3 regions of the Rhizobium sp. EC-SD404 genome follow, and region 1 is predicted to be linked to each of the others. Evidence: riboswitches for the same ligand, from Rfam matches in the RefSeq annotation. Region 1 holds a riboswitch; each other region holds the start of a gene.
The links. A riboswitch is a leader RNA that binds a small molecule or an ion and turns the genes downstream of it on or off. The one in region 1 is predicted to bind cobalamin.

Region 1 (3,273 bases):
TGCCAGGCGATGGCCGCGCGGACTCACCTGGCGTGACGGAAGCCGTTGCCGCCGCCGCACATCGCCTCGTCTGCTTCGACATGGAGCAGGTCGCGGTCGATGCTGGCAGCGTGATTTCGTCCAGCCTGTTCGGAGCCCTTGCCGGCAGCGGCGCCCTGCCCTTCGAGCGCGACGCCTACGAGGCGACCATCCGGCGTTCCGGCCGCGGCGTCGAGGCGAGCCTGCGGGCGTTCAATGCCGCGTGCGACCTTGCGCTTGCAGGCGGAAAGACACCGTCGGTCGCCGTTCCCGAAGCGGTGAAAGCCGAAGCGCGCGATCCGGAAGGTCCCGAAGCGCTGGTTTCCGAATGGCGCACGCTGCGCAACATGATCGGCGACCTCCCTGCTCCCGTGCAGGACATGGCCGGTCGTGGTCTACGCAAGGTCGTGGACTACCAGGATCTCGCCTACGGCCGAGACTATCTCGACCATCTCAAGAAGGTCATCGCTACCGACGATGCTGCGCATGAATGGCGGCTGTCGATCGAGGCCGCCAAATACATCGCCAACGCGATGGTCTATGACGACATCATTCGCGTGGCCGACCTCAAGACCCGTGCGAGCCGCGAAGCGCGGCTGCGGCGCGAACAGGGGATCGGCGGCGACGCCATCGCCCATGTGACGGAGTATTTTCATCCGCGCATGCAGGAAATCTGCGGCACGTTGCCTGTCCGGCTCGGACGCTGGATCGAGAACAGCCCAAGGGTGTTCGGCGCCCTCGACAAGGTGTTCAACCGCGGCCGCCGCATCCGCACCGACGGCATCGTCGGCTTCGGCATGCTCTACGGGATTGCGACCTTGAAGCCCGCGCGACGACGCCTGCTCCGCCACGAGGTGGAGATGAAGCACATGACGCAATGGCTGGAAACGGCGCTGTCGGTCCGCGACATCAATTACGATCTGGCCGTCGAGGTGCTGAAATGCCGGCGCCTGATCAAGGGATATTCCGACACGCACGAGCGCGGCCTGTCGAAGTACCGACGCGTCATGGACGGTCTGCCGATGATCCGCCACCGGGAGGATGCGGCCGACTGGCTGCGGCGTCTGCGCGAAGCCGCCCTTCTCGACGAGGAAGGCAAGGCCCTGGATGGCGCTCTGAAAACGATCGAGACGCTCTAAAGAATCTCTTGGAGCGAAGATTTCCCAGCATGGGCGAGCCGGCGGATTGACCCAAGGAACGCCCACCCCTAAACGTGTGCTCGGAACGGGTTTCACCTTCGGGTGGATGAAAAGGGAATGCGGTTCGGCCATCTGGCCAATCCCGCAACTGCCCCCGCAACTGTAGCCGCCGAGCTTCCTTCCACGATGCCACTGGGTGTGTTCGCACATTCGGGAAGGCGGAAGATGGAGCGTTGACGCGGAAGTCAGGAGACCTGCCTGTTCCAGTCACCCATGCGTGGACACGGGGTGTGGTCCATGCGCGGTCGTCCGTGGCGGTGACATTTGAAAGAGTGTTGCCGCACGCCGGGTGCGACCTTTGGTGAGCCTTTGTGCATATCGCCTCTGCCGTCCGTCCGTCTGCGGTTTCTGATGAAACCGGGAGCGTGCCTCCGTGCCGTTCCATGACCCGAAGGGGCAGACACATTGCTTAGAATATTCATTCCAGCAGGCGCGATCCTGCTGGCAGCTGTCGGCGTTGCCAACGCTCAGGATGCCGAGACCACTACCGTTCTCGACCGTCTGCTGGTCACCGACGGGCTGACACCCGTGGCCCAGGAAAAATCCGGCCGCGCCTTCACCGTGATCACTGCCGAGGATATCGAGCGAAGCCAGGTCACGTCGGTTGCCGATATCCTGCGCACGGTTCCCGGACTGTCCGTCTCCCGCATGGGATCGATCGGGGCGCAGACGCAGGTGCGCGTACGCGGCGCGGAAGCCAACCACGTCATCGTCATGATCGACGGCGTGGACGTCAGCGACACGGCGGCCGGCGAGTTTGATTTCGGCAGCCTCATGACGTCCGACATCGAACGTATCGAGGTCCTGCGTGGGCCGCAAAGCGCGTTTTATGGGTCCAACGCGCTCTCGGGCGTCATCAACGTCATCACCAAGCGCGGCGAGCGTGGCGGCTTCAGGACGAACGTACGGAGCGAGACCGGAACCGACGGCACCGTGCTCGGCGGCGTCACGCTGAGTGGCGGGCGCGACGATTTCGATCTGTCGCTCGGCGCCACGTTCCGACGCAGCGACGGCTACAATGTCTCGCCGTTCGGCTCGGAGAAGGACGGCGACCGCAATGCCACGCTCAACGGCCGGTTCGCCTATGACCTGATGCCGGGGCTGACGCTCGACGGCACGCTTCGCTACGTCAATCGCCGCAGCGAACTCGATCCGCAGAATTTCGAGACGCTCGGACCGCCGGACTTCCTGCCGGGCCCGTTCGTCGGCCTGGTCGTCGATGGCGACGAGGAAACGGCTACAGAAGAGCTTGTTGGTTCGCTCGGGCTTACGCATGAATCTGCCGATGGCGCCTGGACGCAAAATCTGCGAATCTCCGGCAACGACACGTTCCGTGAAAACTTCACCGATGGAGCGCTTGCAACATCCAGCGACGGCAACCGCGTCACCGTTTCCTATCAGGCGACCTATGCGTTCGACACGCCGAACCTGCTCGACGCCACGCACAAGATCACAGGCGGGTACGAGTTCGAGCGGGAAACCTACCTGCCGTCTCACCTGACCGAACGCCAGAGCCGCGATGGGAACTCGTTCGTTGCCGAATATCGCGGCGAGTATCTCGGGCAGTTCTTTCTGAATGGCGCGATCCGTCACGATCTGAACGACCGCTTCGCCGATTCCACGACGTTCAGCCTCAGCGGTGCCTGGGCCGTTCCGGGCACGCTCACGCGTCTGCACTCCTCGATCGGGACGGGCGTCACCAATCCCACCTTCATCGAGCAATTCGGCTATGATCCGGAAAGCTTCGTCGGAAACCCCGATCTCGTTCCGGAAGAAAGCATCGGGTTCGATATCGGCATCGAGCAAGGCTTCCTCGGTGGAGCGCTCATCGTCGATCTCACCTATTTCAATCAGGACCTCACCAACGAGATCGCAACGGTCTTCGGGCCGGCACCGACCTACGCATCCACGCCGATCAACCTGCTCGGGGAAAGCCGCCGCCAGGGGATCGAAATCGCCGCGACTCTCGACCTCGGATCCGGGCTTTCCGCACAGGGCAGCTACACCTACCTCGACGCCAGCGAGCAGAGCCAGAGCGGCGGACCGCGCCTTGCCG
Region 2 (3,273 bases), 580 kb from region 1:
CAACGATGCTCACCATCGTCGCCGTCATGAGAGCCACGGTGCCAACCAGCATGATCTGAATGCGGCGTACCGGTACGCCGAGCGAGGCCGCCGATTCCGAGCCGAATGCGAATGCATCGAGGGCGCGGCGGTGCCAGCAGCAGAAGAGTATCCCAAAGAGCGCCACTGGAAATGCCAGCTGGACGTCCGGCCAACGCACCGAACTCAAATTGCCGAGCAGCCAAAACGTGATGCCGCGGACCTGCTCTGCGCTTGCGGAATGCGCGATGACGAATGAGGTGATCGCGTTGAAAAGCTGAGAGCCCGCGACGCCCGCCAAGATGATCAAGCCGGTGGCTCGTTGTGCAGCGCCGCCACCCGCGGCCTGGGCCAGGATTGCTACGAAAGCGAAGGCGAGAATGGCGCCCATGAAGGCGCCAAGCGAGATGGAGATGAGGCCTGCCCCCAGGCCAGCGACCATAACCCCCACGGCGCCTGTGGATGCGCCGGCGGAAATACCCAGGATGTAAGGATCGGCAAGCGCGTTGCGCAGAAGGCTCTGCAGCACGAGACCCGAAACGGCGAGCGCCGCGCCACAACAGAGCGCCACGATCGCACGCGTCAGCCGGTAGTTCCAGATGATGCCCTCGTCGATCGGCGGCACGGCATAGCCTCCGCCAGCCAGGCGATTGGCCAGGGTGGCGAAAACGCTGCCAAGCGAGATGGGCGTTTCCCCGATAGCCGTCCCGGCCAGGATGGCGGCCAGCATCAGCACGATCGCCCCCGAAGTCAGCAGAGCAATGCTGCCGCCGCTCCATGAACGTCGCCCGCCGGCCGCCAGAAGCCTCATTGCGCGAGACCTGCGTTTTCGAGGCCATCCGCCATCGCTTCCAAGCCTTCGAACATGCGGACCGATGCATGGACGGCATGGGCGTCGACGATGATGATCCGATCGTTCTTGACCGCGGTCATCTGGCTCGTGACAGGATCCGATTTCAGGAACTCGAGCTTGCTTTCGAAATCATCCGCCGCGTAACGCCGCCTGTCCATGCGGGCGATCATGATGACATCTGGGTCAGCGCGAGCGATCGTCTCCCAGCCGACCGTGGGCCATTCCTCCTTCGATTCCACAACGTTCGTCATTCCGAGCGTCGCCATCATGGAGGCAGGGATGCCGCGTTGCCCGGCCACGAAGGGATCGGAACCTGCCTCGACGCTGGAGAACCAGAATACGCCACTGACATCGCCAAGTCCGAGTTGCTCTGCGCGGGCGGTGGCAGCTTCCTGGCGCTGCTTCAGTTCAGCGGTCAGAGTTTCTCCACGATCTTCGATATCGAAGATCGTGGCCAGTTCGGCGATCGCTTCATAGACGGTCTCGACATCGAAACTGTCGCTTCTTACACCGTCGCCAACAGAGTTATCCTTTCCGACGCAGTCAGCCGGCATCACGTAGGTCTCAACGCCCAGCTCGTGAAACTGTTCGCGCGTGGCGACGCCGCCTTGCTCGCCGACCTGGCTTGAAAACTGCGCCACAACGAGTTCCGGTTGCGTGGATAAGACGCTTTCGAAACTGGGCTCATTGTCCGCAAGTCTTGGAATTTTCGCGTCTGTCTCAGCAAATTCGCCGCTGATGTCATTGAACCAGACCGAAGTTCCCTGAACGGTTTCGGCGAGGCCAAGCGCGTAGAGCATTTCGGTGGCGGACTGGCCGACGGCGACCGAGCGTTTGGGTGCTTCATCGAAAGTGAGTGTATGCCCGCAGTTTTCGATCTGCAGCGGATAGTCCGTCGCGTTTGCTGATATGGACGCCGAAAGGATCGCGACGGAAATGACCGCCACGGCGAGAGAAACGTTGTTCATTTGGATCGACCCCGATCTGTGTTGAAGAGACGGGAATCCGGCTGAGGACGATGTGATTGAAAGTTGGCTCGGCGCAATCGGCCTGTGGCTGCAAACACACGACTTCCCCTCCGGACACCCCGCCGGCGTTAACGTTCAAGCGTGTCGGTAGGTCTCCTGACTGACGGGTCGCTGCACACCCCTTCCTTCCCAGATCAACCGATCCAGTGGATTTTTGGGGGAGTACTCGCCGCCTACAGTTGCGGGGGCAGTTTCGTTTGACGACCGAGGTCGCCTGCGAATTCCCTGTTATTTCCTTTCGGAAACCGACACCGACAGCGGTAACTCAATCGTCCCGCGTGCACAATGCTGAAACAGAGACACTCTTGATCACGATCGGTCCGACGCCAACGGGATGGGACGAAGCCGATGCAATCGATAGAGCCGAAGCGTTCATGAACTTCCTGAGAGCCGCGATCGCGCAGCATATCGATCATGTCGATCAACAGGGTCCGTCATTTGGTTGAGTACCAGCCGTGGACAAGAAACGTCTGAAAGAATTGGATGGGTGGATTGAAGCCTGTTTCTTGAAGAAGCTGCTCGGTCGCTTCGGGCGACAACAGGCTGAGTTCGTTGCGGAGGATCATGGGCAAATTGCGCAGGGCTTCCGGAGTGGCACCCATCAATGCCTGTATTCGCGCCCAGTCCCTCAGCATGGGCGGGAAGTCAGCTGCTTCCAGATCGGCACTGATTTCCGTGCTGACAAAATACCCACTGCTCCTGAGGCGGTCATAGACGTTTCGATAGAAGTTCGGTCGATCATCGCGAGATATGAAATGCGCGACCATGACCGTGACGATGGCGTCGAACCCCTTATCGGCCGGCACGTCATCGATGTATCCGGTGATCAGTTCGCACCGGTCGAGCAGGCCGGCACTCGTCAGCTTCTCGCGGCACACCGCGAGCATTTCGGCCGATGGATCGACACCGACAAAGCGCCAATCCGCGTGAGATCGAGCCAGCGACAGTATTTCCGCGCCGGTTCCGACTCCGATACAGAGAATGCGCGCGTCGGATGGCAGGTCGTCCAGAACCAGCCGAATGGCAAAATGCATACCGGCGCTGAGTTCGCCGAGCTCGCTGTTACGCTCATCATAGCGGCGTGCCAGCTCGCTGCTGAAAAAGCTCTCTGCTGCGGGTGTGTGAGGATTGGGCATTTTGAAATTCTTTCATCCAGGAAATGACGAGCCACTCTGTGCTGTGAGCAGCTCAATACAGCCGGAGCGCCCGGCCTATTGACCGAGCGCAAATGGAGCAGCCCTCAATCGTGGCTGTGGTTCTCGTGTCCGGATGTATCGCGCGCTTCGTCGCCATCCTCATCGTGAACGACGCCGCTGCCACCGACGATAACAATGTTGTAGGGCGTGCCCTCGACAGCGACTGTTTCGATCTCAT
Region 3 (3,273 bases), 1.8 Mb from region 1:
CCTTCGAGGCACACGATCATGGAGACCATGGCGACGACCATGCTCATGACGAGCACGCTGAAGCCGGCCATGACGCCGATGAGCATGCACACGATGACGAAGAGCACGACCACGGCCATGACGAACATAGCCACGACGACCACGGTCACGACCATGCCGACGAAGAAGACGCCGCGCATGACCATGGTGACGATGACAATGCCGGGCATGATCACTCCGGGACTGACCCGCATTATTGGCTGGATCCCGAAAATGCGAAGTTGATGGTGGGCGCGATCGTGACGGCTCTGTCTGATGCCGATCCGGACAACGCCGAGGTCTATCGCAGCAATGCGGATGACCTGACGTCGCGGATCGACGAATTGTCGACCGACATCGCCACGACCGTCGAACCGGTTGCCGACCGGCCCTTCATCGTCTTTCATGATGCCTATCGCTATTTCGAGGAGCGGTTCGGCCTTCAAGCCGCCGGCGCGATTACGATCAGCCCGGAAGTGGCGCCGGGGGCGGAACGCATCTCCGAACTGCGCCAGCGCGTGAGCGAGCTCGATGCTGCCTGCGTCTTCGCCGAGCCGCAATTCGAGCCTCGGATCGTCAATGTCGTGATCGAAGGCACAGATGCGAAGGCGGGCGTGCTGGATCCGGAAGGCGCGGAGATCGCCGACGGGCCTGATCTCTACTTCGAGCTTCTGCGCAACATGGCGACGTCGTTCGCGACATGTCTCGGCGAAGAAAGCTGATTACTACGTTTGATTGAAACCCCGACGAAAAAAGGCCCCGACAGCGCTGCCGGGGCCTTTTCTCTGATCGCGTTGATCGCAGTCCGGCGAAATATCAGATGATGCCGGCCACGATGGCGACACCGGCAAGCGCCATCACGCCGCCACCGGCGCGCGCTGCAAGCACGCCCTGCGAGCGCGACAGCTTGCCGATGCCGAGGCCTGCTGCGATGCCCGCAGCATGAAGAAGGGCCGTTGCCGCCATGAAGCCGAGGCCATAGGCGAGCCCCGCGCTGTCCTGAGGCATTTCGGTGCCGTGCGCATGACCATGGAAGATTGCGAAGAAGCCGACGAGAGCCATGGCCGCAGCGACCGGCATCTGGCGGCCGAAAGCGGCGGCTGCGCCGATGGCGACGATCGACAGGCCGATGCCGAGTTCGACGAGCGGCAGGTCGAATGCAAAAGCGCCAAGGATCCCGCCGATCGCCATGGCGCCGACAAAGGCTGCCGGGACGAGCCAGAGCGGCCGGTTCGAGCTGGTTCGGTCAGAGACGAGATACGCCAGAAAGCCGACGGCGATCATCGCAAGAAGATGGTCCAGGCCGCCCAACGGATGCATGAAACCGTAGGTGAAACTTGCATTGTCATGGCTGCCATGACCGGTATGGGCGAATGCCACCCCAGTCGAAAGCGCGAAGGCTGCAAGTGTGGTCAAGATACGCATGTGTTGTCCTTTCGGGGCCCTCCGCCCCACCTTTGGGTCGTATATGCGGCTTTGCCGCGTGGCTGACGGCCGGTCTCCTGGCTCGGGACCAATCCCCTCCGCCTTCCCGATGCAAGAAGCACACCAGTGGCATGATGAAGGGGCGTCGTCCCTGACAGTCGCGGGGGCGGCGCCGGCTTTTCACCGGCTTCCCGTTTCACCTTGAAACTCAAGGCACCGTCGCAACGATTGGTGACAGCGGCTGCGATAAAACACAACCGGTGCCGATGCTCATTTCTTGAGCAAAAGCTGACGCTTCACTTCTTTCTGCGGGCAGGCCCTTTGCGCTCCGCCGATGCCGCCCACAGATTGATATCGGCGTCGCGGGCATGGCTGTCGATTTCGGCAAGCTCGGCATCGGTGAAATCGAGATTGGCGAGTGCACCCACGCAATCCTCCACCTGCGACACACGGCTCGCGCCGATCAGCGCCGAGGTGACGCGGCCACCGCGCAGGACCCAAGCGATTGCCATCTGCGCCAGCGTCTGGCCGCGCTTCTCGGCGATCTCGTTCAGCGCACGGATATTGGCGAGGTTCTTGTCGTTCAGGAACTCCGGCATCAGGGACTTGCCCTGGCTGGCACGGCTGTCGTCAGGTACGCCCTTCAGATACTTGGTCGTGAGCATGCCCTGCGCGAGTGGCGAGAACACGATCGAGCCGATGCCGAGATCATCGAGCGCATCGAGAAGCCCATCCTCCTCGACCCAGCGGTTGAGCATGGAATAGCTCGGCTGGTGGATGATGCACGGCGTGCCGAGGTCCTTGAGGATCGCTGCGGCTTCCCGCGTCCGCTGGGCGTTGTAGGACGAGATACCGGCATAGAGCGCCTTGCCGGAGCGCACGATCTGATCGAGCGCCATCATCGTCTCTTCAAGCGGCGTTTCCGGATCGAACCGGTGCGAATAGAAGATGTCGACATAGTCGAGACCCATCCGCTTCAGGCTCTGGTCGCAGGAGGCGATCACGTATTTGCGGCTGCCCCACTCGCCATAGGGCCCCGGCCACATGTCGTAGCCGGCCTTGGAAGAGATGATCAGCTGATCGCGGTAGCCGGAAAAATCGGTCCGCAGGATTTCGCCGAAAGCCGTTTCCGCCGATCCGGGCGGCGGGCCGTAATTGTTGGCGAGGTCGAAATGAGTGATGCCGAGATCGAAGGCGCGGCGGCAGATGTCGCGCTTGGTCTGATGGGGCGTGTCGTCGCCGAAATTGTGCCAGAGACCGAGGGAAATCGCGGGAAGCTTCAACCCGCTGCGGCCGCAACGGTTGTAGCGCATCGTTTCGTAACGGTTTTCAGCCGGCTGCCATGCCATGGCGCAATCTCCCTTCATGCTTTGAAGCGCGAGGGATAGGCGCTCCGCCGCCAAAACGGAAGAGGCTTCACGCCTTGCGTCGCGCGGCCTCGCGGATCAGCGCAGCGAGCGTCTCGCCATCGCCGATGGCGTTCGCCATCAGGAGAATGAGCCGTGCGTTGAAGCGCTGTGCCTCTTCGGTCGAGAGCGTCCGTTGCGCCGCCATTAGCTCGGCATAGAAGCGATCGCCGGCAGGTCCGAGCCGGTCTTGCAGAAGATCGGTCATTGGCCGGCTCCAAGCGTGCGTTTGTGGGCGACGGCAATGTCGTCGGCGCTGGGCGCGACAAACGCTGCCGCGACGTGCTGGTCCGGCCGAACGAGATAGGTGAAACCCTGTCCAAGCCGTTTGAGGGCGTGCCCCTCCAGATCGATCAGGCAGTCTTCGCCGGCCGAGGCATCGGCCACGACCTGGATGACCGGCAAGCCGTTTGCAATCGGCCGG

Region 2: it holds a riboswitch for cobalamin, as region 1 does, so the genes downstream of both, GC125_RS07600 (ABC transporter substrate-binding protein) here and GC125_RS04885 (TonB-dependent receptor plug domain-containing protein) in region 1, are expected to answer to the same signal.
Region 3: it holds a riboswitch for cobalamin, as region 1 does, so the genes downstream of both, GC125_RS13535 (HupE/UreJ family protein) here and GC125_RS04885 (TonB-dependent receptor plug domain-containing protein) in region 1, are expected to answer to the same signal.

Annotation. Positions count from the first base shown of each region.
Region 1 covers NZ_LR701459.1:820,553-823,825, reverse strand. The annotation lists gene GC125_RS04890 (indolepyruvate oxidoreductase subunit beta family protein) at 1-1,157, shown strand, start outside; cobalamin riboswitch at 1,228-1,433, shown strand; gene GC125_RS04885 (TonB-dependent receptor plug domain-containing protein) at 1,623-3,273, shown strand, end outside.
Region 2 covers NZ_LR701459.1:1,395,733-1,399,005, forward strand. The annotation lists gene GC125_RS07595 (FecCD family ABC transporter permease) at 1-829, opposite strand, end outside; gene GC125_RS07600 (ABC transporter substrate-binding protein) at 826-1,839, opposite strand; cobalamin riboswitch at 1,969-2,164, opposite strand; gene GC125_RS07605 (class I SAM-dependent methyltransferase) at 2,334-3,035, opposite strand; gene GC125_RS07610 (metallochaperone AztD) at 3,140-3,273, opposite strand, start outside.
Region 3 covers NZ_LR701459.1:2,646,362-2,649,634, forward strand. The annotation lists gene znuA (zinc ABC transporter substrate-binding protein ZnuA) at 1-740, shown strand, start outside; gene GC125_RS13535 (HupE/UreJ family protein) at 835-1,443, opposite strand; cobalamin riboswitch at 1,493-1,679, opposite strand; gene mgrA (L-glyceraldehyde 3-phosphate reductase) at 1,740-2,792, opposite strand; gene GC125_RS13545 (DUF2783 domain-containing protein) at 2,860-3,057, opposite strand; gene GC125_RS13550 (FAD-dependent oxidoreductase) at 3,054-3,273, opposite strand, start outside.